4 regions of the Tumebacillus lipolyticus genome follow, and region 2 is predicted to be linked to each of the others. Evidence: predicted binding sites of a transcription regulator. Region 2 holds the regulator's gene; each other region holds the start of a gene.

Region 1 (7,802 bases), 620 kb from region 2:
GCATGAGCGGGAAGGACGTGAGCGACCGCGTTCCCCCCGGCCAGCACCTGACCGAAAAATGGCCGGTGCTGCACGCGGGGACGGTGCCGAGGGTCGATCTCGATCTGTGGGATTTTAAGATCTTTGGCCTCGTGGAGGAGGAGAAGGTGCTGACGTGGGACGAACTGTTAGCTCTTCCTGCCTGCCGGTCAACGTCTGACATCCACTGTGTGACCACCTGGTCGCGCCTCGACAACAGTTGGGAGGGCATCTCGTTTCGCGATGTGATGGCACTGGTCACAGTGAAGCCGAAAGCGAAATTTGTGGTGATTCACGCGGAGGAAGGGTGGACGACCAACCTCCCGCTGACCGATCTGCTGATGGACGATGTGCTGTTCGCCCATTCGCACGATGGGGAGCCCTTGACGCCCAATCACGGCTGGCCGCTGCGCTTGGTCGTGCCGCACCTCTATTTTTGGAAGAGCGCCAAGTGGGTGCGCGGGATCGAATTTGTGGCGGAGGATGTGCCAGGCTTTTGGGAGGAGCGCGGGTATCATCTGTACGCCGATCCGTGGCTTGAGCAGCGCTATCGAGATGACCCAGAGTGGCATCGCGGCGTGAAGAACACAGACGAGTATTATGAGCAGGTGGCGAAGCGAATTCGTCTGCACGAGCAGAAGAAAGCGCAGGGTGGCGAGCTTGACCCATCCTAACGCTACGAAGAAGGGAAAGACCCTGTCGCGCGAGACAGGGTCTTTTGCTGATGGCTAGGCCAGCTTTTCTTGTTTTTTCTCCTGCTTGTCCTTTTCCTCATCCTCGCCATGCACGAGATTGCGAGTGGCAGATTTGAACTCGGAGAGCGTCTTGCCAAAGGCGCGGCCGAGCTCAGGCAGCTTGGATGGACCGAAGATGATCAGGGCGATGATGATGATCAAGATCAAGCCGGGGATTCCGATGTTGGTGAGCATGTGCGTTCCCTCCTACAGTTTAAAGCCGGTGATGGCGACAACAGCTGGTCGAGGCATCGAATCGCCCGGGCGGTGCGGCCACATCGAGGTCGGAGCTTTGATGTCTTTCGTCTGTTCGCCCGGATGCTGAACGGAGAGAAACAGGGTGGTCTCATCTGGCGTGAAAAACGGTCCGGTCAGTTCGGCGTCGAGCGGAGCGGAGGCGAATTGCATCGCTTCTCCGGCGTTCGGGCCGATCGTCGGAATGACATACAGCCCGTTGTTGCCAAAATGAGCGTGGACGCCTTTGTTGATCGACGATCCGGAGATGTCGGTGACCGTCCACAGGTTGCCGTTGCTGTCGAAGGACAGGTTGTCAGGCGCGGAGAAGCCAGATTGGCGACCGCCAGCCGCAAAGATCTCAAAGTCGAACTCCAGAGCGCCCAGATCGTCATCCTGCTCAAAGAAGCGGGTGATGTGACCGTGGATGTTGCCGTGGTTGTCGTTGTTGGTGTGGGCGATGAAGATCGTGTTGTCAAACGGAGAGATCTCAACATCCTCTGGACGGTCGGTCGGGGTCGCCCCGAGAATCAGCGCCGCCTCGTTCGCATAGACCAGCACGTCCGCTTGCGTCTGGAACTGCGCCTTCAGCTTCTCGACCGTCTTGCTGATCAGCGCGGGTGCTTTAAAGCCTTGTGCGGACAGCGCCTTTTGTACCGCTTCGATGGTCAGCGCGATCCAGGCGCCCTTTTTCATGTTGGCGGCGTAGAGGGTGCCCTCTTCGAGCAGCGCGGAGTTCGCCTTTTCCTTCGCCGCGTCAAACTTGCCTTTGGAGATATATTTGTAGACGCAGGCATCCTTTTCATCATCGCCCATGTAGACGACGATGCGACCATCTTTCGCCAATCCCATCGCCGAGTTCTCATGATGGAAGCGACCGAGCGCGGTGTGTTTGCGCACTTGCCACTCCGCATGGAACGGATCGACTTCGATCACCCAGCCGTAGTGCGTCTGATTGAGCCCGGCCGCCTCTGCTGTGCTTTCGAAGTTCTCCTCACAGGAGAGGACGGTGTTCCACAGGGTGATGCCGCCAGAGCAGTTGGCAAAGGTGCCCTGCACTTTGCTGACACCTCCCACCGCTTTCGATCCCTTCGCAGGTCCGGTCAGCTCAAACGGCGTGAGGCCGGTGATGCGGCGCGCATATTGAGAGCGTTTATCGAGCTTCCACGTCCCATCTTGGCTGCGGTAGACCTCGATGATCGAGCCGCCTTGGTTGTACAGCAACTTATGTAGCTGTTCTTTCGTATAGCCGCCAGATCCCGGCTGTCCTTCGACCCAGATCGGGTTGGTGTACTCATGATTGACCCAGAGCAGACCTTTGTCTGAGTTCTTTCCATTGAGCGGGAAGTAGGCGGTGTAGTCGTTGTTGAAGCCGAACGTGTCGCCAGCAGCGTTGATCACATCACCGTATGCGGCGACCACATCATATTTGAATCCTTTCGGGAGCAGCAGTTGATCTTCTTTGGAATGTTGGATCGGTTTGAAATAGCCGGATACTTTGTTGGTCTTAAATCCGAACAGGTGGTCGGCAGTCGCCGCTTTTGCTTTTTCGCTCGTCAGCACGCCAAGGCCGGATGAAGCGGCTGCCAGCGCCACGGAGCCGGTGCCAAGATAGGACAAAAACTTGCGACGGTTCATCGTTTCCATTTGTCGATCCCTCCAATATGTTCTACAACTCAAGGGTAATGGAAAACGAATCAACTGTGATTGAGGAGGGGTCAAAATCTTGTAAACAACTATTGCGCATTTGTGAAAATGGGATGTGTGGATCGTCCGCGATCTGGGTATAAGAGAGGTAGGATGGAAACTGACGGAGGCGGTGGGGATGAAAAGCAAGCAAAAGATCTGGCTCGGCATGCTCGTTTCGATCATTTCGATCGCGGTGCTGTTCGTGGTGAAATCTCTATTTGGCTCACAGGCGGTAGACGTGCTGGGATTCGGATTCTTGATCGGCTTGTCCTATGCGGCGCTGTGCAAATGAAATCCGCCCTGACCGGCGACGGACAGGGCGGACGAAGCAGTATCATACTGCCTTACAGCAGGCTATAGGTAATCGAATAGAGGAGTGAGACCACCATCGCCACTGCGAGCACGAGGGAGACGGTGCGAACGATCTTCTGATTCATGTGATGCGCTCCTTTCCCAGCTATCACAATCAGTATACCATGAGCGGGAATGCTGGGAAAAGCGTGTACCAAGAGTTGGCGAGCATCAGCGGATCTGCCGGATGAAAGCGCCCGCACCGATCGGTTCGAACCTCACTTGGGCTATGATCAACACAGCACGCGCACGATATTTTGGAGCGGGAGCAGGAACTCCCCCCATTCGTTGCTGATCTGCATGCTCCGGGTATCCGGGGTGTAGCTGACGACTCGTCCCTCCACTGTATGTTCACCGTCCACTTCTCCGACGACAAATCGCAGTGCTCGGCAGTGCATCATCGCTTCCTGCACACGGTGCTCGATCTCTTCCTGCGGGTCGCGGGTCGCGACTTGCACGCTGTGGGGCAAAGCACCACCTTCTGCGAGATGCGCACCGAATTCAGGCGAAATCGTCTGCTGATCATCCCAAATCTTGTTTCCTCGGTTCATATGATCGCTCCCTTGCATAAAATAGTACGGTAGACGAGTATAAAAATGAACACGAACACTTGTTCTTATTTTAACCGATCTGCTTGTAAAAAACAACACTCGCCGCTGTCAACGAGAAGAGTATATTGTCGAACGCTGTCATTCATGAGAAGATAAGGACATAAGTCCTATATTCTGCATGAGTGGGGATGAGATCGCATGATTCTGACCGATGTGCTCTATGACCGAAAGATTACGTGCCCGCTTTGTTCTCACGTTTATGTTACGAAAAAAGTCCTATCCAAAGCGGTAAAAGCGCAGAGTGTTGAAGGTGACTTCTACGCGACCTATCGCCAGGTGAATCCAAATTACTATACGATCAATGTATGCGGCATGTGCGGCTTCTCCTATATGGATAAGACCAAGCCGCGAATCAATTCCTATAAGCGAGAGCGCTATCGCCAGAAAGTGGTGACCCGCTGGATGCCGCGCGATTTTGGCAACGTGCGATCGATCGAGGAGGCGATGACCTCCTTCAAGCTGGCGGTGTTCTGCGCACAGTTTATGGAGGAGCCGGCCAAAACGGTCGGCGGCCTGTGCTTGCAGCTCGCCTGGCTGTACCGAGAGCAGGGCGATGCGGTGCAGGAGGAGCGCTTTTTGCGCCATGCGCTCGACTTTTATTTTAACGCCTACGAGCATGACCGGACGATCGGGGCGGACGGCCGCATCACCTATCTGATCGGCGAACTGCACCGCCGGCTGAACCAGCAGAAGGAAGCGATCTACTTTTTCAACCAGGTGATCCAAGATAAGCAGTCGCTGCCCAAGTATGCGAAGCTGGCTCGCGATCAGTGGACGCTGATGCGAGAGCCGCAGCAGATGTCAGGTTGAGCGCGCGAAGACAATCTTCTATAATGCAGTCAGAAGAGGTGAGGTCGATCCGACTTTTGCCGTCAAGAGCGGCGGCAGTGCCTTGTGGAACGCGTCGTTTGGCACAACTCTTCGATTTGGACAAAAGGTGGGTGCTGGATGAGACCGATCAGCGTGCAGGTGCGCGGGCTGTTGAACCGCGAGGAGATTGAGCGCTACAACGATCTTTGGGAGGTCGGGAAGTTTTTAGAAGGAGCTGGCAAGTTCGATCTGGCGCGAACGATTCAGCGCGAGATCGATCTGCTCGCCGAACCTGCGGTGGAGAAGCTGATGCGCTATGAAAATCGCACAGGCCACGCTACGGTGGTGGCAGCTCCGGTCATCATCGACAACCGGAAAAAAGATGACGCGAAATAATTGAAAATCTTTCTCAGTTGGGTCTTGACAACGCAGTTTTTTGGCCTTGGCATGCCTTGACAGCAGGTGCTACCCATGCCTATAATAATGTTGACCAAATCAATCAGGATTCGTTTTGCGAGTTCCTGATTTGTTTTTACACATAATCCTGACCAATATGGTCAAGATTAGTTAGTGGTATGCGCAGGCGGATATCTGCTTGTTCCAAAGGAGGTGCGTACATTGAAGCTTTCTTCGCGCGGTCATTACGGCCTGATGGCGATGACCTATTTAGCGCAAAGAGCGGAGGAAGGCCCGACGCCGATTAAGCAGATCGCTTCTGCCGAAGAGATTCCCGAGCAATACTTGGAGCAGATCTTTGTCGAGCTGCGAAAGGCAGGGCTCGTCACCAGTGTACGCGGTGCTCGCGGTGGCTATCGGCTGGGTCGTCCTCCTGAGGAGATCAACGTCGGCCAGGTGGTCAAAGTGCTGGAAGGCGAGATCGCGCCGGTCGAGTGTCTGCACTCCTCCGAAGAGGACGCGGAGCTCTGTTGCTCCAAGACCGACTACTGCACGACCAAGGTCGTCTGGGAGAAGTTACGAGATACTATGGTTGCCGTCCTTGACGACATCACGCTTCACGATATCGTCACAGGCAGCGCCAAGCTCTATACGCACAAGGAGTCAAGCAAGTAACCAACCAAGTTAGACATAGTTGTGAAGGAGATGACAGTTTTGCGTAAAGTCTATCTGGACCATGCGGCAACCACCCCGGTCCGCCAAGAAGTTCTCGATGCGATGATGCATGTTTTCAAAGAGGTGTATGGCAACCCCTCCTCGATTCACCAATTTGGCCGACCGGCTCGCAAGCTGATGGAAGAAGCTCGTGAAAAGGTAGCAAAAGCGATCAACGCCGATCCGAAAGAGATCGTCTTCACCGGTTCCGGTACGGAAGCGGACAATATTGCGATCGTCGGCGGTGCCCGCGCGAACAAGAAAAAGGGCAACCACCTGATCACCACCGTCGTCGAGCACCACGCGGTTCTCGATGCGTTTAAAGCGCTGGAGAAGGAAGGCTTCGAAGTGACCTATCTGCCGGTTGACGCAGATGGCCGCATCTCGGTCGACGACTTTAAAAACGCGCTTCGCGACGACACGGTGCTCGTCTCGATCATGCACGGCAACAACGAAGTCGGCACGATCATGCCGGTGGAAGAGATCGGCGCGATCTGCCGTGAGCGCAAGATTCTGTTCCACACGGACGCTGTGCAGACGGTCGGCAAGATCCCGGTCGATGTGAAGGCGATCAACTGCGACTTCCTCGCGCTCTCCGGCCACAAGATCTACGGTCCGAAAGGGATCGGTGTCCTCTACATGCGCCGCGGCGTGCGCACGCAGCCTCTGTACTTCGGCGGCGGTCAAGAGCGCAAGCTTCGCCCGGGCACTGAGAACGTGGCAAACATCGTCGGCCTGAGCGTCGCGATCGAACTGGCTGTCGCGGAGCGAGAGCAGGAGTCGGCTCGCCTGTCCGCCCTGCGCGACAAGCTGATCGACGGCATCCTCGGCTCGATCGAAGAGACCCGCCTGAACGGTCCGCGTGAACAGCGCCTGCCGCACAACGTCAACGTTTCGATCGAGTACATCGAGGGTGAGGCGCTGCTCCTCTCCTGCGATATGAAGGGCATCGCAGCCTCTTCCGGCTCTGCTTGCACCTCCGGCTCGCTCGATCCGTCTCACGTGCTGATGGCGATGGGTCTGACCCACACCACCGCACACGGCTCGCTGCGCCTGTCCTTGGGCAAAGCGACCACCGAAGAAGATGTTGACTATGTGATCGAGCAGCTGAAGCCGATCGCAGACAAACTTCGCGCGATGTCCCCCGTTTGGGAGCGATTCCAAAAGGGCCTGCCGATCACGTAAGAACTTACAGCGCAATACCGCTTGAAAAAACAACACTCTGAGGAGGAACTCAATATGTATAGCGATAAAGTTATCGACCATTTCACCAACCCGCGCAATGTCGGTGAGATCGAAGACGCATCTGGTGTAGGTGAAGTTGGCAACATGAAGTGTGGGGACATCATGAAGATGTACCTGAAGATCAACGATGAGACCAACATGATCGAAGACGTGACGTTTAAGACGTTCGGCTGCGGTGCAGCGATCGCAACTTCTTCGATGTCCACCGAGATGATCAAAGGCAAGACGATCAACGAAGCGCTCGACCTGACCAACCGCGCGATCGCCGATGCGCTCGACGGCCTGCCGCCGGTGAAGATGCACTGCTCCGTATTGGCAGAAGAGGCGCTGAAAGCTGCTCTGCTCGACTATCAAAAGAAATCGGGCAAAAACCTCGGTTTGAACGAAGAAGACTTCGAAGACTGGGACGAACAGTAAGATCATTCCAAACTCCCTCCACACCTCTGTTGGAGGGAGTTTTTTGAAAAGAGGTGACCGCAATGTCTGATGAGTTGAAAGAGGAGAAGTGGGTCAACCCGCTGCTCCCCGATGGCAAGAAAGAGTATGTGGTCGATCTGCAACTGACACAGGTGGATGCGGACAACTGGACGATGAAGCTCTCTGCCGACCAGATTCAGCAGATCCATACCGCCCTGCAGCATTCGATCATCGAAAACCAACGCGAGATGTCGAAGTTAAAACGCCAAGCGCAGCGCTGGTCGGAGACGGGCACCGAGTTGGAAAAGCTCGGCATCGGCAAGAACAAGCACCTGTACAAAGCGCTGAAAAAAGAGAACGAGAAGCTGGAGCTGCTGAAAAACAGCCTGACCGACTTCCTGTTCGCGCAAAAGCGGATGCTGTAACAGACAATCGTTTAGCCAAGCAGAAGAATCCCCCGCTGATCGCGATACGTCGCGCTCCAGCGGGGGATTTTGATTTTTATAGCGGGGATGAAGGAGCTTGACGGAACGGACCGCTCAGCGCTTAGCGCTTAAACGGCTGTCGTCCGCTCTAAAAATGA
Region 2 (7,802 bases):
GCAGCTGGCTGTTGACAGCGTTGCTGATGGCTCTTTCAACAGTCGGCACCATCACATACCTGCCGCTTGAGCCTCCAATCTTCGTGCTGATCAAATGGGTAAGTTTAACAACATTGATCATGATTCTTTCGGTCTCCTATGCTTTTTGGCCAAAAAATGAGGGAATGGAAATCTTGGAAAAGTTGAGCGCTTACACCCTGATGCAACAATTGAGTGCTCGCTTTGTACTCGTGGTCGGATTTCATATGATCGTTTCTGTACCATTGGCATCGCTGATCGGTTCAGAAAGCGCATCAATCGGTGGACTTTTGTTGTCATGGTCGATTCCAATGCTATTTTTCGGTGTCACCTGTTTCGTCATTGCCACTTTGTTGTCTACAAAAGCTGCGATCGGCTGTTGTCTCTTGGTATGGTCGATTGAGGTGCTGTTTCATGAACATTTAAAAGTCTTCGACCTGTTCTCAGCACCTGGTGATCTGTATTTTCTTGAATCCAGATGGGTAGCATTCGGGATCATCTTGCTGTTGCTCAGTCTCTTTTACAACAAAAAGCGATGGGTGGGAACGAGCGTTTGAACATGCGGATTCTGGTAAAGAGCGTTGGGTACAGCATCGGATCGATGACGATCTTAGATCAGATTCAACATACCTTTACGACGGGGGTCACTTTTGTGATCGGCCGCAATGGAGCTGGCAAAAGCTCGTTGCTCAAATTGCTGACCACAGTGATCCCGCCGAGTTGCGGGGAGATTCTGTTCACTCAGTCGAGCATACAACCACAGTTGGGAAGGCATCGGAAAGTTTTATCAATCGAAGAGGTGCGCAGATTGATCGGCTATTTGCCTCAAGAGTTCACCGGCTATCCGCAAATGACGGTTGAACAATTCATAAAAAATACGGCAATCCATAAAGGTATCCCCCCTTCGCGGGTGAGAAGTCGAGTCGAAGAGATGATCACAGGCACTCGCTTGCATTCTCTGCGCAAGAAAAAACTCCGCCATCTATCCGGGGGTGAATTGCAAAAGGTCGGACTTATTCAAGCGGTGATTCACGACCCTCCGATCTGCATCTTGGATGAGCCGTTCGAACATCTAGACCTAGAAGAGATGCTCTACTTTCGCCATCTGCTGCAACGGTTGTCGCAACATTCGGTCGTGATCATCAGCACACACCAGATTGAACAGATCGATCTACTGGGGACAGCCGATGTGATGGTGATCGAAAGTGGTGCGTTGAGAGCGAGTGGAACCGTTCAGTCGCTAGGAGATCTGCACCGATTTTTTATGGTATAGTGAAAAGGACGTTTTAGAGATGGGAGAGACGTGCTTTGTCCTTGTTGCAACTCTTACAAAATCCGACTTGGCTTCAGCTCACCGCCAAGATTGAAAAGAAGATTTCCGAACAGTTTGCTCTGATCGACGATACGGTCGTCTACAACCAAGCGAAGATGCTCCAAGCGTTTCAAGAGGAGCGGGTGAGCGATTTTCATTTTGCCTCTTCGACCGGGTACGGCCATAACGACGCAGGTCGAGAAGTGCTTGAGCGCGTCTATGCGAAAGCGTTCGGAGCAGAATCTGCATTGGTTCGCCCACACATCGTCTCGGGAACGCATGCGATCGCGCTGGCGCTCTATGGTGTTTTGCGCCCAGGCGATGAGTTGCTCTACCTGACAGGCAAGCCGTATGACACGTTGGAAGAGGTGATCGGCGTCCGCGGAGAGTCGGGGGAGGGGTCGTTGAAAGAGTATGGTATCTCCTTCGACTCGGTGCCGCTAAAAGGCGATCAGGTCGACTACGAACTCGCTGCAAAGCGGATCAAACCGAACACGAAGATGATCGGCATTCAGCGCTCGGCGGGCTACTCGTGGCGCTCCTCCTTTTCGGTCGAGCAGATCGGGGAGATGGTGCGCTTCGTCAAAGGGATCAAGCCGGATGTGATCGTCTTCGTCGACAATTGCTACGGCGAATTTACGGAGCGGCGTGAACCGACAGAAGTGGGCGTAGACCTGATCGTCGGTTCGCTGATTAAAAATCCTGGCGGCGGCTTGGCGCACAGCGGTGGGTATGTAGCTGGACGCGCCGATCTGGTGCACCGCGCTGCCTGCCGTCTGACGGCGCCTGGCATCGGAGCGGAGCAGGGCGCGATGCTCGGAACCAACCGCACGATGTTCCAGGGGTTCTTTTTGGCACCCAACGTGGTCGGGGAAGCGGTGAAAGGTGCCGTCTTTGCTGCTGCGCTATTCGAAGAGCTCGGATTGGTCACACATCCAGCCTCCACAGCGCCGCGCACAGACATCATCCAAGCGGTTCAGCTCGGCACGCGGGAGAGGTTGATCTCGTTTTGCCAATCGATCCAAGCGGCAGCCCCGGTCGATTCGCATGTCAAGCCGGAACCGTGGGCGATGCCCGGCTACGCGGATGAGGTGATCATGGCGGCAGGAGCGTTCATTCAGGGCTCGTCGATCGAACTGTCTGCCGATGGACCGATTCGCGAGCCGTACATCGGCTATCTGCAGGGCGGTCTGACCTATGCGCATGCGAAAGTGGCTGTGCTTTCTGCAGTTGCAGCGCTGAAAGAGAAAGGACTGCTGTAACAGTTGTCATACGGAACATCAGAAAAGACCATGTTAAAAGTGACGTCAGTCGCTTTGAGTATGGTCTTTTGCTGTTGGCCGGTGAGCCAGAAAAAAATCTATGTCAGATTTCCTTACATGCGTTGACACCTATCCTTGACACGGCATATAATATGGCTATCACAGGAGAGGCGTTGATGTGAATGAACGATGAACTCAGACGCAATCTCGCCCTTTTTCCGATTGGCATCGTCCAGAAGCTAACCGATCTCACTGCCCGGCAAATTCGCTACTATGAGCAACATAACTTGGTACAGCCGGCGCGCACAGAAGGAAATCAACGATTGTTTTCCTTTAATGACGTGGAACGCTTGCTCGAAGTCAAGCGGCTGATCGACCAAGGGCTGAATATTGCAGGGATCAAGACGGTGCTTGGGCCTGCCAAGACCGCTTCAAGCCTCCTGCCTGATACAAAGAAAGAACAGGCGGAGAGAGTGGCTCAAGATGCGAAACGCGATCTGACCGATCGCGAGCTTCGCGAAAGGTTGAAACAGGAAATGCTGCGTCGTCCGGGCATGCAGGGGCACAACCCGTTTAATGCTGGCGATCTGTCGCGGTTTTTCCACTAAAACAATATAGAGCATTCATTCCTATGAGGGTGGAGCCTAAGGAGGAGAACCAGAAATGAACTACAGCACAGAAGACATCAAACGCATGGCGAAAGAAGAGAACGTGCGGTATATCCGCCTGCAATTCACCGATCTGCTTGGCGTCATCAAGAATGTAGAGATTCCGGTGTCTCAGCTTGACAAAGCGCTGGACAACAAGATGATGTTTGACGGTTCCTCCATCGATGGCTTCGTTCGCATCGAAGAGTCCGATATGTACCTGTATCCGGACCTGAACACCTGGTTGATCTTCCCGTGGGAGACAGAGAAAGGCTACAAGGTAGCCCGCCTGATCTGCGACATCTACATGCCGGACGGCACCCCGTTCCCAGGCGACCCGCGCTCCACCTTGAAGCGCGCGCTGGAAGAGGCAAAAGCGATGGGCTTCGACACGATGAACGTAGGTCCGGAACCGGAGTTTTTCCTGTTCAAGCTTGACGAGCAAGGAAACATCACGACTGAGGTGAACGACCAAGGCGGATACTTTGACCTCGCACCGGTCGACCTCGGTGAAAACTGCCGCCGTGAGATCGTGCTGACGCTGGAAGAGATGGGCTTTGAGATCGAAGCTTCTCACCATGAAGTCGCTGTTGGCCAACATGAGATCGACTTCAAATACACAGATGCTGTCACCGCAGCAGATAACATCATGACCTTCAAGCTGGTGGTGAAAACGATCGCTCGCAAGCACGGCCTGCACGCGACGTTCATGCCGAAGCCGATCTTTGGCATCAGCGGCTCGGGCATGCACTGCCACCTGTCCCTGTTCAACGGCAAAGTGAACACGTTCTTCGACGACAAGGATGAGCTGGGCTTGTCTCAGACGGCAAAACATTTCCTGGCTGGCGTGCTGTTGCATGCTCGCGGCTTTACTGCGATCACCAACCCGACGGTCAACTCGTTCAAACGTCTGGTTCCTGGCTATGAAGCGCCTTGCTACATCGCATGGTCTGCGAAAAACCGTTCGCCGCTCGTTCGCATTCCGGCATCGCGCGGTCTTTCCACCCGCATCGAGGTGCGCAACCCAGATCCGGCGTGCAACCCGTACCTCGCGTTGGCTGCGATGCTGCAATCAGGTCTGGATGGCATCCGCCGCGAACTGCAGCTGACAGACCCAGTGAACCGCAATATCTACGTGATGAACGAAGAAGAGCGTCTCGAAGCTGGCATTCACTCCTTGCCTTCCTCGCTGAAAGAGGCGATCGATGAGCTGTTGGCTGACGAGGTGATCGTCAAAGCGCTCGGCGAGCACGTGATCGCGAACTTTGTGGAAGCGAAGCAAATCGAGTGGGATATGTTCCGCACGACCGTTCACGAATGGGAGCGCACGCAGTACCTGACCACATACTAAACAGCAAAAGCCCCGTCCGATGGACGGGGCTTTTTATCGTTCAATCACATGATCTCTCTGAAAACGCCGATCACTTTGCCGAGGATGGAAACGTTTGCATAGCGCATCGCTTCCATGGTCGGATTCTCCGGTTGCAGGCGGATATGATCAGCTTCTCGATAAAACCGCTTGACGGTCGCTTCGTCATCTTCGGTCATCGCTACGACGATCTCGCCGTTCAGGGCGGTCGCCTGTTGGCGGACGATCACGAGATCGCCATCATAGATGCCCGCATCGATCATCGACTCTCCGACAACGTTTAGCAGGAAGACGTTGTTGTCACCGACAAAACGGGTCGGCAGCGGGAAATAATCCTCGACATTTTCGATCGCGGTGATCGGCGTGCCTGCGGTCACGCGGCCGACGATCGGCGCCATCACAGTCGAATATTCAAAGCGAGAGTCGGTCGACTGATCCAAGTCGAGCACTTCGATCGCTCGTGGCTTGGTCGGGTCGCGGCGAATCAGCCCCTTCTGTTCCAAGCGTGCCAGATGGCCGTGCACGGTAGAACTGGAAGCGAGACCGACCGCTTCGCCAATCTCGCGAACGGACGGTGGGTACCCTTTGTCTTTTACTTCTCTCTTGATGAACTCCATGATCTCTTGCTGACGCTTCGATAGCTTTATCATGTCAAATACACTCCTCGACTACAGGGTATGAGTAGGTTATCAGAATGAGAAAATATGTTCGCAGATTGATTGTTGAAAGAATTATACCACAGGTTGGTAATAGATACAAACGTAAGTTCTTATTTTCTCAATGCTGGCGAGCGTTCGGACAGTTTCCGCGCATGTGAGAAGGTCGTGCTATAATCAAAGCATCAACATATAAATGCAAGGGGGAGTGGCAGATGCGGTTAGCCGATAAGACTGCGATCATCACCGGCGGGGCAAACGGGATCGGAAAAGAGACGGCGCTGCTGTTCGCCAAAAACGGTGCGAAGCTGATCATTGCCGACTTTGATGAGCACAGCGGAACCTCGACAGTCGAAGAGGTTCGAGCGCTCGGTGCACAGGCGCATTTTGTAAAAGCGGACGTATCGGCTGCAGACGATGTGAACCAGCTCGTTACGCGCACAGTCGAAGCTTTCGGCCGCGTCGACATTCTGGTGAACAACGCGGGCATCACGCGCGATGGTTGGCTGGTCAAGATGGAACAAGCACAGTGGGAACGGGTGATCGGGATCAACCTGACCGGCGTCTTTCTCTGCACGCAAGCGGTGGCAGGGGTGATGATCGCCCAAGGGGAAGGCGTGATTCTAAACGCGGCGTCTGTCGTCGCTCTGTACGGGAACGTCGGCCAGACCAACTATGCGGCGACGAAAGCGGGCGTGATCGGGATGACCAAAACGTGGGCGAAAGAGCTCGGGCCAAAAGGTGTGCGGGTCAACGCGGTCGCCCCGGGATTTGTTGCGACGGCGATGACCGAAAAGGTGCCGGAAAAGGTCTTGCAGCTGATGAAGGAGCAGACGCCGTTGCGCAGGCTCGGTCAACCGCGAGATATTGCCAACGCCTATCTGTTTTTGGCATCAGATGAGGCGAGCTTCATCAATGGTGCGGTGCTGTCTGTCGATGGAGGCTTGAGCTTCTGAACGGATCGATCGGCACAGCAGTCTCATTTTGACAAAGATTGAAGAACGTACTACTATATTTTTACGATGCGCAAAGTATTGCAAAAGCGCGAGGTGAACAGGGAAATGCGACGGGGCAACCTGTCAGGTCGTTTTTCCAGATAAATGGTTGTGCTGCAAAGCCTTGCTACATAGTTTCGCGCATCGACAGGGAGGTACATACTGATGAATCTAGTTCCGTACGTCGTGGAACAAACCAGCATGGGAGAGCGTTCCTATGACATCTACTCACGGATGTTAAAAGATCGCATCATCTTCTTAGGTACCGAGATTAACGATAACGTGGCCAACTCGATTATCGCACAGTTGCTGTTCCTCGCGGCTGATGATCCGGACAAAGACATTCATCTCTACATCAATACACCGGGCGGTTCGACGTCTGCCGGCATGGCGATCTATGACACGATGCAATACATCAAACCTGATGTATCGACGATCTGCCTCGGCATGGCAGCCTCGATGGGAGCTGTCTTGCTGGCAGCAGGCGCAGATGGCAAGCGGATCGCACTGCCGAACGCAGAGATCATGATCCACCAGCCGCTCGGTGGAGCACAGGGGCAAGCGTCCGACATGGAGATTCAAATGGAACGCATGCTGCGCACGAAAAAGCTGTTGACCACCGTCCTTGCTGAGCGCTCCGGCAAGCCATATGACAAAGTGGCGTCCGACATGGATCGCGACTACTGGCTGTCAGCCCAGGAAGCGCAAGAGTACGGCTTGATCGACAAGGTGATCGAGAAGCTGTAAGGCACCACACCGACCACCGTGAGCGGATCCACCGCTTGCGGTGGTCTTTTCGTCTTCCTGAGGAGCGAGGTTCGGGCAAGGCAGGAAGCTGATCTTGCGGTGAGATTGTGCTACACTCAAAGTGAGGTGAGAACAAAATGATCATCGATGTGAGCGACGTTGCGGTGGAGCGGATGAAGGAAATGCTGGCCGAAAAGGATGGCGAGCAGTTGGGCGTGCGCATCTATGTGTTGCCGGGCTGAGGCGGTCCTACCTATAAATTGGCTCTGGATGAGCCAACACACAGAGATACGCAAGTGATGGAGTCGGGCATTTTGTTCCTGTTTGGCGCGAAGACGGCGACACTCGTACAGGATCTTGTGATCGATTATGAGGAGAGCGAAGGATTTTCGATCTACGATGAAAGCATCCCGAGCTCACAATGTTGAGCGACTTTCGCTGGAAGTACATAGAAATATGATCGATCACGCATCGATTCTGATCGATCGCCCCAAGACCTCTTGAGCGGAGGTCTTTTTTTTGTAAAATCTGTAACCAAATGCGGGGAATGCTCGTCTATATAAAGGAAGGAATCGTTGCTGAAACTGTGAGAGCGAGAGGAGGGCCGAATTCGATATCTCATCGATTCCCTGCACAATATGGTGAATGATCGAGAATTTGACTCGAACCATAGATCGAAAGGACGAGCAAGGCGGTATTTCTTGGATCGAACGCGAAGGAGGCGATCGAGGGTGGATATGGCGAACTGGCAGGTGAGCATGACGATGCCCAAGCTGGACCAAGTGGAAAAATATAC
Region 3 (7,802 bases), on a different contig from region 2:
GTGATAAGTGCCCGATCACGCCTCCGAATGTGACCCGGTTCCATTGGGGCTTTGACGATCCAGCCAAGGCAACAGGAACGGAAGCAGAAAAATGGGCCGTCTTCCAACGCGTACGTGACGAGATTGAGGAACGCATCATCCGATTTGCTAAACATGGTGAATAACGATAGGAAAAGGCCCTCGCCATGAGGACCTTTTTTGATCTTATGAATCAGTGTTGAGCAATTTCTCCATCGCCACGACATCTACAAACTTGCCTTCGAGTACTCCTTGGTTATGAAATACTCCCACCTCACGAAAGCCAGCCTTGCGATAAAGACCTTGGCCAAGACCATTGAAAGGGAAGGTGAAAAGAACGAGTTTATGAAATTCGTTTTCTTGAGCTGTCTGCTCAAGTTCCTGTAACAGCTTTTGTCCGATTCCACGACCACGATGTTCCCGATCGATATATACAGAGAGATCACCAACTCCTCTGTATGCGGTACGGCTATTGTATGGGTTTACTGACGCCCACCCAACAACTATACCTTTCACCTCGGCAACTAGAACAAAGTAACGTCCTTGCCTAGTTTCAAACCAGGATTCCATGTACGCTAAATCCTTCGGTTGGATTTCCAGAGTCGCGATACGATCTTCGATTCCTTGGTTATAGATTACAAGGATTGATTTCAAGTCGGTTACTCGGGCTTTGCGAATGAGTATCAAAGTGGCCACCTCAATCATGGAAGTATAAATTTTCAACTTAATTTTATACAGAGCTATCAAATTTGCTCAATGCTTTCGCTTCTTACAAGCTGTTATTTCACCAAACAGTTCGCCCCGTTATTCGCAAGCAATGATGTTCAGCACTTTGCTCATCTCGATCCGATCCACTCCTTCTGCTGTCTGCAGAAAGAGCCCACCGTTTCTCGTCGAAGGCACGCCGATCAGCACTCGGTCTTCCAGCGGGTGAAACAGGGAGACAGCGACTGGCAGCTGATATTCTAAAGCTTCTTGCAGCACATACTCCATCTCGCTCCAAGCGTCTTCAGACACGACCGGCATCTTTCTTCTCCTCGCCGCCACCGCCTCGCGCTTCATCACCTCCCGATGCTCGGGCAGCACCAACCGCATCGCTTCAAAAATGTTGCCATCCACAATTCGCATCCGAAATCCCCCTTTACATGTAGTGACCGCCGATTTTCTTGCTCCGCTCAAGCAGTTGCCCCGCCTGTTTCAAGCTGGCCGCGCGCATGATGCTCGTTTCGCCAAACTTCGTCTTGATCTCATCTACCGTGCGGGTCAACTCCCTCTGCTTCGTCAGATCTTCAAACAGATCTAACTGCAGCGTGTTCGAGTGGCGCAGCAGTTCGAGCGAGACGGTGACCGCCCGCACCCCGCTCTTATCCCACCAGCGGTCGAAAAGCCACATCAGGTGGGGATATAAATCTTTCGGTTGATCGGTGAGCGCGGTCAGCGTCTTCGCTTTGGAGAAGCCGCCTTTCAGCTTTTCATAGGTGAGGCAGAGCCCGATCCGCCGCCCTTTCTGCCCTTGATCTCTCGTGCGACGACACACTTCATCCAAAAGCTCGCGGATCACGACTGCCACCTCGTCGCGCTTGTAAAAATCTCGCGGCAGTGTCGTCCGGTGCGAGATCCCCTTGTGCGGCGCGTCGTACGAATCAGGGTTGATCAGCGAGTGATCCTGTCCGTGGCTCCAGCGATGAATCACGATCCCCCACACGCCAAACTTGTGCTGCAAATCATAGAGCGGAATCTGCGCGACATCCCCGATCGTCCTCGCCCCAAAGAAATCATGGAGCACCTGCGCCCGCTTCTTCAGCCCCCACATCTCGAAAACGGAGAGCGGGTGCAGTTTTGTCTCGATGTCCTCTTCTGTCCACCAGACAACGCCAGAAGGGTCTTTTTTGGCCAGCTTGTTCGTCATTTTGGCCAGCCACTTGTTCGGGGCAAGGCCGATGCGACACCTGATCCGAAACAGATCCCAGATCGTCCCTTTCAGCTCTTGTGCCGCAGCCACTGGGTCGGTGAACAGTTGGGAAGGATAAGGAAAAGCAAAAAACGCCTCATCGACCGAAAACTGTTCATAGAGCGGAAACATGTCTTGCACCACCTGTTGGATGCGGGCGCTCGTTTCCAAATACAGTTGCATCCGCGGTTTGACCACGACCAAGCGGTTGGCGATCCCGAGCGCCTCGCCAAGGCGCATCGCATTTTCGACCCCTTGCGCTTTTGCTGTCGGCGTCGCCGCCAGAATGATCCCCGACCTCCGCTCCGGGTCTCCTGCCACGACGAGCGGTGGATCGCTCAAGCTGTCTTGCTCCCTCCGGTGGCACGCATATTCGGGACGCGCGGCCACTTCACAAGAAGCGTAAAAACTTTGCATGTCGATCAGGCCATAGATCAGCTTCATTGCCGCTCAGCTCCCAGATGGTAGCACCCCAGAATGCCCTGTTGCTCCGCATCGAGCATCGGTCGCATGAAGTACACTTTGCGCCGATACTCGTTCTCTGTAAACAGGACAAAAATATCGTGATCTCGCTCTTCTCGTTCCAACAGAAGCAAGTTCCTTTCGCGAAGTTCACTTCTCAAGTTTTTCGTTTCGTCCCGTAGCTGCTCTTCTAACTTCTCGAGGAGAATCACCTTGTGAATCAGAGTGATCGAGCACATCTTTCTCCACCACCTCGAACATATGTTCTGTATTCTTTAAAGTATACTCGAACACTCAAGCGTTATGCAAAGCAAAAATGTACCATATCGACAGATATGGTACAGTGGAATTTATATATGATCAGTTCCATATTTAACATCACTTTAAGCGACCTTTGACCCGAAGCTGTTGGAAATCCACGCCCTGCACATTTTCATGACGCTGATCATCATGGAAGAGAAACACGCCGAGCAGATAGCAACCGGCCATCGCCAGCAGCGCCACACCGTCCACCCATTGGCCATAGAAGCCGACCAAGTTCATCGGATGTGAGAACATCGACAGCCAACCGGAAAAAAAGAGGAGCAGATGGGTGTCCCAGGCGGCGCCGTTCCCCCATTTGTACAAGAGGAACAGAGCGGCCGGGCCGTGGACGAAGCTCATGTACAGGAGCGCATCCGCAAGCGGTCGATCGTGGGAAAAAAAGCGCGCTTGATAGTAGCCGACCATCCCCATCGAAAGCGCCAAGGCGGTGCCGAGCACGATCGTGGACACGTCGAGCACGACCATCGCCAAAGCGGAGGTGCCGAGGAACGTCCAGATCAGAAAGGGCACCAGCAAGATCTTTATTAAGATAAACAGGATGATCACAACCTGAGCGGTCACCGTGTGATAAAACAGTTTCAGATTTCTCACGCGAAAGCCCCCTTGCGTGGCACTTGTTCACCTTCATTCTATTCGGCGCTTGGCCACAAAAGACGTACAATCTTTGCGCGCTGCTGCTGATCATCGAGAAATCGCTTTCAAACAAAAAAAGACCTGCTCCCGAACTGGAGCAGGCAAACTATGATAGGAGTGGAGAGAAACCAGAACTAAAGCTTCTTGGCAACATCATACTCGACCCCATAGAGGTTGTCAAGCAATTATCTGATATTTTGCACTAGTTCGGCAAAACCAGGAAACGACACGTCGACCGACTCCCAGTCGCAAATGGTCACCGGGCTGTCTGCCGCGAGTGCCGCGACCGCCATCGCCATCGCGATGCGGTGGTCATGGTGCGTCTGCACCACCGCGCCGCCTCGCAGCTTGGTGCGACCGACGATGCGAAGGCCATCCTCCAGCTCTTCCACCTGCGCGCCAAACTTGCGCAGTTCGGCGGCGGTGGTGGCGATACGGTTGGACTCTTTGACCTTCAGTTCCTTCGCATCGCGAATCTCCGTCACGCCTTCCGCCTGCGTGGCGGCCACGGCGAGCACTGGAATCTCATCGATCAGGCGAGGGATCAGCGTGCCGCACACGGTGATCCCTCGCAATGCTCCCGCTTGCACGCGGAGATCGGCGATCGGTTCGCCGCCCGAGAGGCGCTCGTTCGACAGCTCGATGTTCGCCCCCATCTCGCGCAACACCTCCAAGATGCCGGCGCGCGTCGGGTTGATGCCCACACCGCGCAGCGTCAGATCGGAGCCTGGCAAGATCGCAGCGGCGACCAGCAGAAAAGCGGCCGACGAGAGATCGCCTGGCACTTCGATCTCGGTCGCAACGAGCGATGAGCCGCCGCGGACGGCGGTGTAGCCATCCTCTTCGACAACCGGAACGCCAAAAGCTCGCAACATCCGCTCCGTGTGGTCACGAGACTGCTCCGGCTCTTTGACGCCTGTCGTGCCGTCCGCAAACAGGCCAGCCAAAAGGATCGCCGACTTGACTTGCGCGCTGCCGACCGGTGAAACGTATTTCATGCCTTGCAGCCCGCCACCGCGCACCGACAGCGGAGCGAGCTTGCCGCCCGCTCTGCCATCGATCTTTGCGCCCATCTCCTGAAGCGGGTTGGTGACACGCCCCATCGGGCGACGTCTGATCGATTCATCTCCCGTCAGCGTGCTGTGAAAAGGCTGACCTGCCAAAATGCCGAGGATCAGGCGTGCGGTCGTGCCCGAATTGCCGACATCGAGCACATCGTCAGGCTCGCGCAACCCGTGCAATCCAACTCCGTTCACCCGCAGCTCTGTCGCCGATACCTGCTCCACCTGTACGCCCATCTTGCGAAAACAATCGATCGTGCTCAAACAGTCCGCGCCTGGCAAAAAGCCGCGCACAGAAGTCACGCCCTCTGCCAACGCCCCAAACATCACCGCCCGGTGCGAGATCGACTTATCCCCCGGAATTGTCACGGCGCCTCGCACTCGCTCCGCCGGTTGAATCACCATATCCATCGTCTGTTGCCTCCTCTGTCCTTCCTGTCGAAAAACGAAACAACTTTTGAAAGGCGCTCCATCTCAGCTCGATCTTTCAGCTCATCTCTGCTCAAAAGCGGCAACGTTTCTTCATCTCTTATCTTACCATTCCTATCGGTTGCTCACCATCGATCGTCGTTCTTTTTTGAATCGTTGATCGTCAAAAAGCGAGCCCGTCCTTTTCCGCCCAAACAGCGGCGACCTGCACGAGCGTGCCGCTCTGTTCCACCTCACACGTGGAGCTGAACACCTGCAGATCTTCCTGCAACGCGCACAGATGCAGTTCGCTGTACAATGACGCAGCTTGCGAGATGCGATTGCGAGTGTGCACTTGTAACATTTTCGTCATACCTACTTTCTCCCGATTCAAGCTGACCTGTTCCAATTGGTATATGCTTGAAATGAGAGAGGGGCTGATTTCATGCACATAGAATTGTCTCAAAATTGGAACTTAGATGACATCTTCTCCGGCGGCAAGGACTCAAAAGAGCTTGCCGAAGAACTTGCCAGCCTGCATGACCTGCTGTCCGAGACGGTCGTTGTCTATCAAGATTCGACTCAGCTGAAAGCATTGATTATAAGCTTGCAGGAGCTGGGCAGTCGATTGACCGAGTGTGACATGTTTGTGTACTGCCTGTCCTATGAGCACCGTGGGGATGCCCAGGTGCAGGCACTGCAAGGCAAAGTCGCCAAATTGCGTGCCTTGCATCAGGCGCTGATGATCCGATTGGAGCAGCAATTGGCTTTGGTGCCGCAGCGCGAATGGGAAGATCTGTTGCTCGATGGGGAGCTCACTTCGATCGGGCTTTATTTGGATGAGCGCCGCGAGCGGGTAAACGTGCGCTTGAGCGGAGAACAGGAACTGCTGGTCAACGAGCTGTCGGCCGACGGGTATCACGCGTGGGCGGGCTTGTATCGCGCGCTGCAAAATCGACTTCGCGTGCCGTTCGAGCTGGACGGTGAGCAGCAGGAACTGTCGACAGGCCAGATCTGGGGGATGCTCAGCCATAAAGACCGCGATGTGCGCATGCGCATGTTAAATGCGCTGGAAGAGAAGCTGAAAGGAGAAGAAGAGCTGTTCGCAGCAGCGCTCAACCACCTGGCCGGTTTCCGCCTCGCGCTGTACGGCAGACGAGGCTGGGACTCGGTGCTGCAGGAGCCGCTCTTTCACAACCGGCTCTCGCAAGCGACGCTCGATGCGATGTTCAAAGCGGTGGAGCAAAATCGCCATCGCCTGACGCCCTTTTTGCAGCGCAAGGGGGAGTTGCTCGGCTTGGAGGATCTGATCATGCCAGACAGCGGCGCCCCGTTTTCTGCCGCAACGTCAGACATTCCGTTCGATCAGGCTGCCGCGTTGATCGTCGAGCAGTTCGGCGCCTTCTCGCCGCAGATGGCCGATTTTGCGAAAGCCTGTTTTCAAAGCGGGTGGGTAGAAGCGGAAAGCAGACCGGATAAAGGCGCAGGCGGCTTTTGCACCCCGTTTTTCCGCCGCCGCCAGTCGCGCGTGTACATGAACTATCGCGGGCGAGCGTCAGACATGCTCGTGCTCGCACATGAGCTAGGTCACGGCTACCACAACGACGTGCTGAACGGGCTGCCCGCTTTTGCCCAGGACTATCCGATGTCGCTGGCGGAGACGGCGTCCACCTTTGCCGAGCTGATCGTGATGGATGCGGCGATCGAACGAGCGGAGTCACAGGAGATTCAAGCTGCGATGTTAGCCGACAAGCTCGGACGAGGGATCATGTTGGTGCTCGGCGTGTACGGCGCGTATCGATTTGAGCGCACTTTTTATGAAGAGCGGAAAAAGGGCATCGTGCAGGCAGCCCGGCTGTCGGAGCTGATGGTCGAGTCGCAGCGCCACGCGCATGACGGGGTGTACGACCGCTATCATCCCTACCAATGGATTTTGCAGCCCCACTTCTATATGACAGACAACCCGTTTTACAATTTCCCCTACACGTTTGGCTATCTGTTTTCGATGGGGCTTTATGCGCAGGCGAAAAAGACGGGCGCGAGCGATTTTGACCAAAAGTATCGGCAGTTGCTCCGCGATACGGGCAGCATGACGGCCGAACGAGTCGCACAGACACATCTTGGCGTCGACTTGACACAGACAGAATTTTGGCAAGCGGCGATCGAACTGATGGTAGCAGATGTGGAGCGATTTTTGCGACTTACGAAGTAGTAAAAGGTCAGCCAGCCCTGCTGGTTGACCTTTTACGCGCTTCCCGCTCATCATCGCCCGATCCGCTTCAAGAACGCAAGCGCATTCCCCCCTGTTGGGCTGGCAAGGATCGAACCGCTCATCTACGCAGTCGGTGATCAGAGTGGCCTCCGCTTGCATGAGTTCATTTCAATACTTGCTTGCCAAGCTGACGATTTCGTTCACCTGTCCGGTTCGATCAACGCAATTTCAGCTTACCCGAGTGCAGGAGGTTGACGTCTACCTCGATCGGTCCGAGCATATCTTCTCTCACTTTGCTCTTCACTTGATGAAACGTGCGCTTCCATAGCTCATTTTGTTGGTGATACACATACCCTTCCCAACCCAGCACATCAATCCCTCGCTGGAGACCGTTCGTGAAGGTGGCGCGCACCTCTTCTGCTATTTTGCGATCCACCAGCGACTTCAAAGGAGTTTCCGAAATGTGATCCGCTTTCTCTCCCACGTAGATCCTTGCCTTGATTCGGTAGTGCAAGACCGGCTTGCCTCCCTGATCAGAAACGTGCGTGCGGACCGTGAGCTTCTCCACCGAGAGCACCGCCAGCACCTTCCCTTTTTCGTCGCGGATCAGCAAGGGCGAGCGCACCGTTTCGTTCGTCGTCCAGCGATATCCCTCGATTTCCTTGTCGGTCAGCACCCCGACGTATTTGGTCTGATGTATGGCGAGCGCTCCTTTGATCTCAAGAAGCGGATG
Region 4 (7,802 bases), on a different contig from region 2:
ACGATGTCGACGCCTTTGGCGATGCCGAGCGCAACGGTGGCAGCCGTGCCCTCCACCCGTTCCTCGACAGGCAGGTGCAGCGTATTTCCGATCATCGATTTGCGCGAGGTGCCGAGCAATACCGGATAGCCCAGCCCGACAAAATCGTCCATCCGCTTCATCATATACAGGTTTTGCTCATGCGTCTTGCCAAATCCGATGCCAGGGTCGAGGATGATGTTTTCATCGCGCACGCCCGCCTCGTGCGCCAGCCGAATCGACTCGCGAATATCGCCGACGACGCCGGTGATCAGATCGCGCTCATGCGGTGTTTCGCGGTTGTGCATCAGGATGACTGGGCAGTCGAGAGCGGCGCAGATGCCAGCGAGCGTCGAGTCCTTTTTAAAACCCCAGACATCGTTGACGATGTGGGCGCCCGCCTCGATCGCCGCTTTGGCGACCTCCCCTTTGTAGGTGTCGATCGACAGCGGCACGTGAACCTCTTGCGCCAACCGCTCGATCACCGGGATCACGCGGCGAATCTCCTCTTCTGCCGACACCGGATCGTGCCCTGGGCGCGTCGATTCACCGCCGATGTCCAAGATGTCGGCGCCTGCCGCCACCATCTCTTTGGCGTGCTGAACCGCTCGGTCGAGGTCTGTCCAACGCCCGCCGTCCGAAAAAGAGTCGGGCGTCAGATTGAGGATGCCCATCATGTAGGTGCGCGTTCCAAAGTCAAAGGAAAACTTGCCCCCTGCAAAGGTGAGCGTCGGCGAAGCTTTCCGATCATAGCGATCGATCGCCTCGGCCAGCTCTTGCCCGAGCTGTTTGAGACCGAAAGGCTGAATGCGCAGCTTGTCGATCAGCTCAAGATATTGTCGCTTCGTCCCCATCAGCACGATCGAAGAGTCGCCTGCAGACAGGTCTGCCACATCGCGGTGCACCGCCGCATCCCCGCCGCGGGAGAGCATCTCCTGCTTCAAGATGTTCGCCGCCTTCAAGCTCACCTCGTCAATGCGAATCACAAAGCTGCGCCCTTTGTTCAGCATGATCCGATTCCCCGCCTCGGTCGAACCGACCAGCCGGAACTCCGCATGCAGGTGCGCTTCATTTTCAATATGTATCACATAAGGATTGTATCTCATCCTCGATTCCCCCTCGCCAAACTTTTTTCATTATAGCAAATGAAACTAAAAAAGATTGCCGGTTGGCAACCTTTTCGTCTGGCGATGGCGAAGGGCGATCAGCAGGATGGCACAAAAAAGTAAGCACCAAAAAGGTGCTTACTCTGGTCGTTCTATTCAAACTGGAACAGCGCGGTCGACAGATACCGCTCCCCGGTGGACGGAGCCACGGTGAGCACTTTCTTGCCCTTGCCGAGCTTTTGGGCGATCTGCAGGGCAGCGTACACGTTGCCGCCGGAGGAGATCCCGACGAGGATGCCCTCATCTTTGGCGAGGCGACGCGCATATTCGAACGCGATCTCGTTCTCGACTTGGATGATCTCATCCACTTGGTCGGTGTTCATGATCGACGGAACGAACCCTGCGCCGATGCCCTGGATTTTGTGCGGCCCAGGTTGTCCGCCGGAGAGTACCGGAGAGGCGCTCGGCTCGACAGCCACGACCTTGATGTTCGGGTTGCTCGACTTGAGCACTTCGCCGACGCCGGTCAGCGTGCCGCCGGTGCCAACGCCCGCGACGAACGCATCCAACTGCCCGTCAAACGCAGCAAGAATCTCTTGCGCGGTCGTCTCGCGATGGATCTTCGGGTTCGCTGGGTTGTCAAACTGCTGCGGGATGAACCAAGATGGGTTCTCCTCTTTCAGCGCGTTCGCCTTGGCGATCGCGCCCTTCATCCCCTCTGCACCCGGAGTGAGCACCAGCTCTGCCCCGTACGCGCGGAGCAGGTTGCGACGCTCGACCGACATCGTGTCCGGCATGACCAGCACAGCTCGGTACCCTTTTGCTGCCGCCATCATCGCAAGCCCGATACCGGTGTTGCCCGATGTCGGCTCGACGAGCGTATCGCCCGGCTTGATCTCTCCCGCCTTTTCCGCTTCGACGATCATCGAGTAGGCGATGCGGTCCTTCACCGAGCCGCCCGGGTTGAACGACTCCAGTTTCACATAGATCTCCGCATCGTCCGGCCCGCCGATGGTGTTCAATTTGATGATCGGAGTCTGCCCGATCAGTTCTGCAATGTTATTTGCCACGCGCATTGGTTGTACCTCCCCTAAATCCATAGCCAAGTATTGCAGTTGGATTTACGATATTTGTTACTCATAGTGTAGCGCGGGAGACCTTTTTCTGTCAATCCCTCTTTGCCTCGGCGATCAGTTCGAGCAGGTCTGCCTCCTCAAACTGGTAGACCTCGTTGCAGAAGTGGCAGACGAGCTCTGCCCGCTTGTCCTCTTCCATGATCTTGGTCAGCTCCGCCGCGCCGAGCGACAGCAGACCGCGGGCAAACCGCTCGTGGGAGCAGTCGCAGCGGAAGCCGATCTCGACCTTTTCATTGAAGTTGATGTCGCCTGGGATCAACCGCTTCAAGATCTCCTCTGGCGTGTATCCCTGCACGAGCAGTGAAGTGATGTGCGGGAACTGGCGAATCTGATTTTCGATGTAGTCGATATCCTCGTCCGACACCCCTGGGAGCAGCTGGAGCAAAAAGCCGCCCGCAGCAGTCACCGCCTGATCCTTCCCGACCAGAACGCCAAGCCCGAGCGCAGACGGAGTCTGTTCGGACTGGGCAAAGTAGTACAGGAAATCGTCCCCGATCTCCCCGGTCGCCAGCGGCACGGAGCCGATATACGGCTCCTTCATCCCCAAGTCTTTGATCACATAGAGAAAACCATCGCCGACCGCTGCGCCGACATCCAGCTTTTCGACATCGCCGAACACGATGCCATCTTTCGGAGCCAGTTCGACCAGCGGGTTGTCCACATAGCCGCGCACATGGCCCTCGCTGTCTGCCGTCGCCACGATGCGCCCGAGCGGGCCGTCCCCGCGAATCTGCAGTGTGACCGTCTCCTTGCCTTTTAACATCACGCCCATCATCGCAGCCATCGTCGCCGTCCGACCGAGGGCGGCGCTTGCCAAAGCGAGTGCCTTGTTGCGATCGGAAAGCTCCCTGACGATCTCCGTCGTTATGCATGCAAACGCGCGAAGCTTGCCGTCGAGTGCGGTTGCGCGTACCAAATAATCGCTCATTCTGTCGTTCCTCCTCAATGCTGAAAACGGTGCTGAACACACCGAACTGCAGATGGTAAAACTTGCACATCTCCAAACACTACTCTATGTTAGCATGATCCTCCCCCAGTTGTAAGTATACGAAGCGGCAGCAAAAGAGTGAGACGGATGGCGATCGCGCTTCATACGATAGGTGAAAACGCTACAGTGGAAGGTGACCCCCTTGGAGCAACCTCTGCTCGGACTGATGACGACCGATCTTCCGCGGCCGACCGCCACACGACTTCCCCCCACGTGGGAGCTGCTGTCAGCAGTCGGGCGCGAGGCGGAGATCCCCATCCTGTTTTTTCACCCGCATCAGATGGCGCTTGGCGCGAACAGCGTGTCGGGCTTCCGGCAGCGAGCGAACGGCTCCTGGTGGTACGGCCGAACGAAGCTGCCGCACCTGATCGTCGACCAGGTGTTTGTGCACATCGCACGCCTCGATCCCCAGTACGCAGCGCTCAAGCGATCGCTGCGAGCGCGCGGCATCCCGGTGCTCAACCCGCGCCTGCCCGACAAGCGCGGCGTCTGGCGCGCCCTGTCCGACTCCCCTGCCCTCGCCGCTCATCTGCCGGCGACCGACTCCTTGCTGCGGGCGGAGGAGGCGATCGGCTGGCTGACGCGCTACCCGAGCGTCTTTTTGAAGCCGGTTCGCGGTTCGAAAGGGCAAGGCGTGCTGTGCATCTCCCGAGCTGAGGACGGTCTGTTCACCATCGCTGAGCAAAAGCGACGCACCGTCGACCGAGCTCAGCTGCTCCAGCTGATCGCCGCGCAGCTGAAGCGAACGCCGCACCTGATTCAGCAAGGCGTTTCGCTCGTCGAGGTCGGCGGTTGCAAAATCGACCTGCGCGTCGTGCTCTTTCGCGATGGAGAGCGGAGGTGGCGGCCGGTGACCACCGTGCCGCGAGCGGGGCAGGCGGGGCAAGCGGTGACCAACCTCGCGCGCGGCGGACGGATCGAACCGCTCTCTTGGCTGGAGGCGGAGATGAACAAACGGCGGCTGAACATGCCCACCCGCGAGCAGATCGAACAGGTCGCCATCCTCACTGCCGAAGCGCTGACACCGATCCGACCCACGCTGGCCTTTCTCGGCATCGACATCGGGCTGACCACCGACGGCGAGCTGTACCCGCTCGACATCAACCCGCGCCCTGGCCGCCAAGCGCTGTCGATGGCAGATCGCAAAGCGGCCTATCAGCATCTGCTCGCCTTCTGCACGACGATCGCCCCGCCGCGCAGAAAAGCTGTGCCGCCGCTCCGATCCGATCGGCAGAAATTCTGACCCTTTCAGCGCTTGGAAGAAAAAACCGTCTCGCCCTAGAGTCGAAACGGTTTTTTTGTTATGCTGAAGAAATAGAAACGTTTGTTCGATTACATGGAGGTGAAACGGATGGAGCGAACGATATTACATCTCGATATGGATGCGTTTTTTGCATCGGTCGAGCAGCGCGACCAGCCGGAGTTGCGCGGTCGCCCGGTGATCATCGGCGGACCTGCGTCCGGGCGTGGTGTCGTCTCGACCTGTTCCTATGAAGCGCGGGTGTTTGGCGTCCGCTCCGCCATGCCGACCGCAGAGGCGCAGCGCCGCTGTCCGGACGGCATCTTTCTCTTCCCGAACATGAGAAAATACAGCACCGTCTCCCGTCAGATGTTTGACATCCTCGCACGCTATACGCCGCTGATCGAGGGTCTTTCGGTCGACGAGGCGTTTCTCGACGTCACCGGCAGCGCCCGCCTGTTCGGGGATGGCCTGACGATCGCGAGGAGGCTGAAGCAGGACATTCGCGACGAGCTTGGCCTGAGCGCGTCGGTCGGCATCTCCTACAATAAATATCTCGCCAAGCTCGGCTCCGATCTGGAAAAGCCGGATGGGCTCGTCCTGCTGAACCGGGAGGATCTGCTCCATCGCGTTCACCCCCTGCCGATCACCCGCCTGTGGGGCGTCGGCAAGAAGAGCGCCGAACAGCTGCAGCGCCTCGGGCTGAAGACGATCGGCGATGTGGCCAACATGGATCTGAAGCGCATGCGCATCCACCTCGGCGATTTTGCCGATCACATCTATCGGCTGTCGAACGGCCTCGACGATCGACCGGTCGAGCCGGAGCATGAGGTCAAATCGGTCGGTCACGAGACGACCTTCGCCGCAGATGTGCAGGAGATCGCCTTCCTCGAAACCACGCTGCTCAGCCAAGCGGTCAAGGTGGCGCGCCGCCTGCGCCGCAAAGGTGTGAAAGGGCGGACGGTGACGCTGAAGCTGCGCTACGCCCCCTTTCGCACGATCACCAGAAGCCAGACCTTGCCTGCACCCACCCATTTGGAACAGACGATCTACGAGGTGGCGAAACGACTGCTCGCCAAGTGCGCGCTCACGAAAAAGGATGCGATCCGGCTGATCGGCGTCTCGGTCAGCGGGCTTTGTGCAGACGACCAACAGCATGCGGAGCAGCTCAGCCTGTTCGACGATCTCAGCTTTCGCGCCCCCGACCCAAAACAGGAGGAGCTTTCGAAGACGGTCGACCTGCTGAAAGACAAATTTGGCGAAAACATCGTCACGCGCGCACGATTGATCAAGCGCGAGGACATGTAATCCTGTATACTAATAGATATAAAATTCTGATAATAAAGGAGATATGCGATGACAACCCATACGTTAGCTACGATGTTTCAATTTATGTTGATTGCGGCACTTTTGCTCAACCTTTACACCTTCCTCGTGCGCACCAAGCGGAACGCGTTGCCGGAGTTGGACAAGTATCTCTACGGCATCAGCCTCGGCGGGCTTTTCCTTGCGCTGTTCCTGACCTATTTCGACCTCAGCTTCACTCGCTTCTTTGCTGTCGTCGGGACGCTGGCCGCCCTGCTCGTCATCATCCGCAACTCGCAGTCGATCACCGCGCTGAAAGACAGCCTGCCGCCGAGAGAGCGCACCAATCTGCTTCGCCTCTATCTGGGAGCGATCGGGATCGCCGGCATCCTCGGTGGATTTTTCGGCTATTCTACCTATGTGGCCTAGCGCACGAATCGGTTCGCTTTCCAGCATGACGCGCAGAAAACATCGCGTCATGCTTCTTTTTTTGATCGCTGCTGTCACAAAAGCCGCTCGGGCGGTTTCGTATAGATAGAAGCCCGCGATGAAAGGAGGCGCAGAATGGAGGGAATCGCACGCATGGCAGAACGACCGAGTTCCCATACCGCTCCGCCATTTCCAGAGCTGTTCAAAACCTACTACCCGCAGGTTGTCCGGCAGATCATGCGCATCACTCGCGATCAGTCGGCAGCAGAAGACCTCGCCCAAGAGGTGTTTCTGAAACTGTACGATCAAGACATTCGCCTCATTGAAAATATCGGTGGGTGGCTGATGCAAGCGGGCATTTACGCCGCCTACAACTATCTGCGCGGTGAGAAAAGGCGCAATGCCCGCGATGAAGAGCAGGCGCATCACAGCTCGCAAGTGGAACCATCACCTGAAGACCGCTGGCTCCATCAGGAGGAGATCGAAGCGGTTCGCGAGGCGATCTTCTCTCTGCCGGAGCGCGATCGCACCTTGCTGATGATGAAATACTCCGGCTACAACTACAAAGAATTGGCCGAAGCAACCTCGGTCGATACCGGCTCGGTCGGCACGTTGCTCGCCCGCGCCAGACGCAAATTTCGAGATCTCTATCAACGAAAAAGGGGGTCTGAGGCATGAACAACTGTCCACAAGAAGCACGCATCCAAGCATATGTCGACGGCGAACTCTCTCGCCAAGAGCGCAAGGAGCTCGCCCTTCACCTCGACCAGTGCGACCTCTGTCGCCAAGCCCTCCTTGAGCTGAAGCGCCTGACCGCCTGGGCGGATGAGGCGCTCGCCGAAAGCTTCGCCCCGCTTCCTGAAGAGGCGAAGATCGACGTCGAGCAAGCTTGGTCGCGCTTTGAAGCGAAACTGCGCGAGCGCACAGCTGGTGCAAGCGCAGCGATCGAGCCGACCCGGCCGATCGAAACGATTGCAACCCCACCCCAAACGAAACGGAGCTGGTTTAGCATGGCAAAAACATATCAAAAATGGATCGCAGGCACGGCGGCGGCCGCACTGGTCGTCTCGGTGATGACCATCCCGCAAGTTCAAGCGGCAGCAGACGGACTGCTCTCCATCTTCCGCGTCAACAAAGTGGAGATGGTCAAAGTCACCCAAGAGGATCTGCAGAGCATCGGACAGCTCTTCTCCGGTCACGAGATCGGCGAAAAGACGATCAGCGGGCTCGGGAAATTCTGGGTCGATGAAACTCGCGAACAGCAAAATTTCGAATCGCTGGACGGGATGAAAGCGGCAGGTGTTTCCCCGATCACTCTCCCTGCTGGCTATGAGTTCCAATATGGTGGCATTCAGCCTGAGTATACGATCAACATGCAGTTGGACACCGACAAGGCGAACAAGATGCTGGCCCAGCTGAACGCAGGCGTAAAATTTGACGAGAAGCTGAACGACAAGCATTTTGCGCTGACCTTCCCGAAGACGACCAGCTATCAGTTCGGGCAAAACAATGGCGAATGGATCAACTACAAAGTGTTCAGCTCGCCGAAGCTCAACGTGCCGGCCGATGTGGATGTGGAA

What was found. Region 2 encodes LexA, which represses DNA repair genes until DNA is damaged. Its sites were predicted from a motif close to CGAACATATGTTCG; they were not measured.
Region 1: a site for LexA is predicted at 3,630-3,643, ahead of ACFSOY_RS03770 (YolD-like family protein). Genes of this name have one in related genera too.
Region 3: a site for LexA is predicted at 2,686-2,699, ahead of ACFSOY_RS21265 (YhjD family protein). Genes of this name have one in related genera too.
Region 4: a site for LexA is predicted at 4,566-4,579, ahead of ACFSOY_RS11680 (DNA polymerase IV). Genes of this name have one in related genera too.

What each region holds. Positions count from the first base shown of each region.
Region 1 covers NZ_JBHUIO010000002.1:956,471-964,272, reverse strand. Annotated here, with positions in the region: gene ACFSOY_RS03790 (sulfite oxidase-like oxidoreductase) at 1-692, shown strand, start outside; gene tatA (twin-arginine translocase TatA/TatE family subunit) at 747-947, opposite strand; gene ACFSOY_RS03780 (PhoX family protein) at 960-2,633, opposite strand; gene ACFSOY_RS03775 (hypothetical protein) at 2,812-2,967, shown strand; gene ACFSOY_RS03770 (YolD-like family protein) at 3,260-3,577, opposite strand; gene ACFSOY_RS03765 (DUF2225 domain-containing protein) at 3,776-4,447, shown strand; gene ACFSOY_RS03760 (hypothetical protein) at 4,586-4,843, shown strand; gene ACFSOY_RS03755 (RrF2 family transcriptional regulator) at 5,066-5,518, shown strand; gene nifS (cysteine desulfurase NifS) at 5,558-6,742, shown strand; gene nifU (Fe-S cluster assembly scaffold protein NifU) at 6,797-7,219, shown strand; gene ACFSOY_RS03740 (hypothetical protein) at 7,282-7,644, shown strand; gene ACFSOY_RS03735 (nitrite/sulfite reductase) at 7,773-7,802, opposite strand, start outside.
Region 2 covers NZ_JBHUIO010000002.1:340,732-348,533, reverse strand. Annotated here, with positions in the region: gene ACFSOY_RS01000 (hypothetical protein) at 1-575, shown strand, start outside; gene ACFSOY_RS00995 (ATP-binding cassette domain-containing protein) at 578-1,291, shown strand; gene ACFSOY_RS00990 (methionine gamma-lyase family protein) at 1,327-2,592, shown strand; gene ACFSOY_RS00985 (MerR family transcriptional regulator) at 2,775-3,200, shown strand; gene glnA (type I glutamate--ammonia ligase) at 3,256-4,590, shown strand; gene lexA (transcriptional repressor LexA) at 4,635-5,258, opposite strand; gene fabG (3-oxoacyl-ACP reductase FabG) at 5,480-6,220, shown strand; gene clpP (ATP-dependent Clp endopeptidase proteolytic subunit ClpP) at 6,425-7,006, shown strand; gene ACFSOY_RS00960 (hypothetical protein) at 7,738-7,802, shown strand, end outside.
Region 3 covers NZ_JBHUIO010000009.1:1,038-8,839, forward strand. Annotated here, with positions in the region: gene arsC (arsenate reductase (thioredoxin)) at 1-164, shown strand, start outside; gene ACFSOY_RS14165 (arsinothricin resistance N-acetyltransferase ArsN1 family A) at 205-723, opposite strand; gene ACFSOY_RS14170 (YolD-like family protein) at 823-1,146, opposite strand; gene ACFSOY_RS14175 (DNA polymerase IV) at 1,160-2,413, opposite strand; gene ACFSOY_RS21265 (YhjD family protein) at 2,410-2,670, opposite strand; gene ACFSOY_RS14185 (hypothetical protein) at 2,810-3,346, opposite strand; gene aroA (3-phosphoshikimate 1-carboxyvinyltransferase) at 3,574-4,854, opposite strand; gene ACFSOY_RS14195 (hypothetical protein) at 5,042-5,230, opposite strand; gene ACFSOY_RS14200 (M3 family oligoendopeptidase) at 5,303-7,069, shown strand; gene ACFSOY_RS14205 (Ger(x)C family spore germination protein) at 7,287-7,802, opposite strand, start outside.
Region 4 covers NZ_JBHUIO010000006.1:5,962-13,763, forward strand. Annotated here, with positions in the region: gene folP (dihydropteroate synthase) at 1-1,124, opposite strand, end outside; gene cysK (cysteine synthase A) at 1,277-2,200, opposite strand; gene hslO (Hsp33 family molecular chaperone HslO) at 2,292-3,188, opposite strand; gene ACFSOY_RS11675 (YheC/YheD family endospore coat-associated protein) at 3,391-4,491, shown strand; gene ACFSOY_RS11680 (DNA polymerase IV) at 4,600-5,796, shown strand; gene ACFSOY_RS11685 (hypothetical protein) at 5,845-6,222, shown strand; gene ACFSOY_RS11690 (RNA polymerase sigma factor SigX) at 6,358-6,900, shown strand; gene ACFSOY_RS11695 (anti-sigma factor family protein) at 6,897-7,802, shown strand, end outside.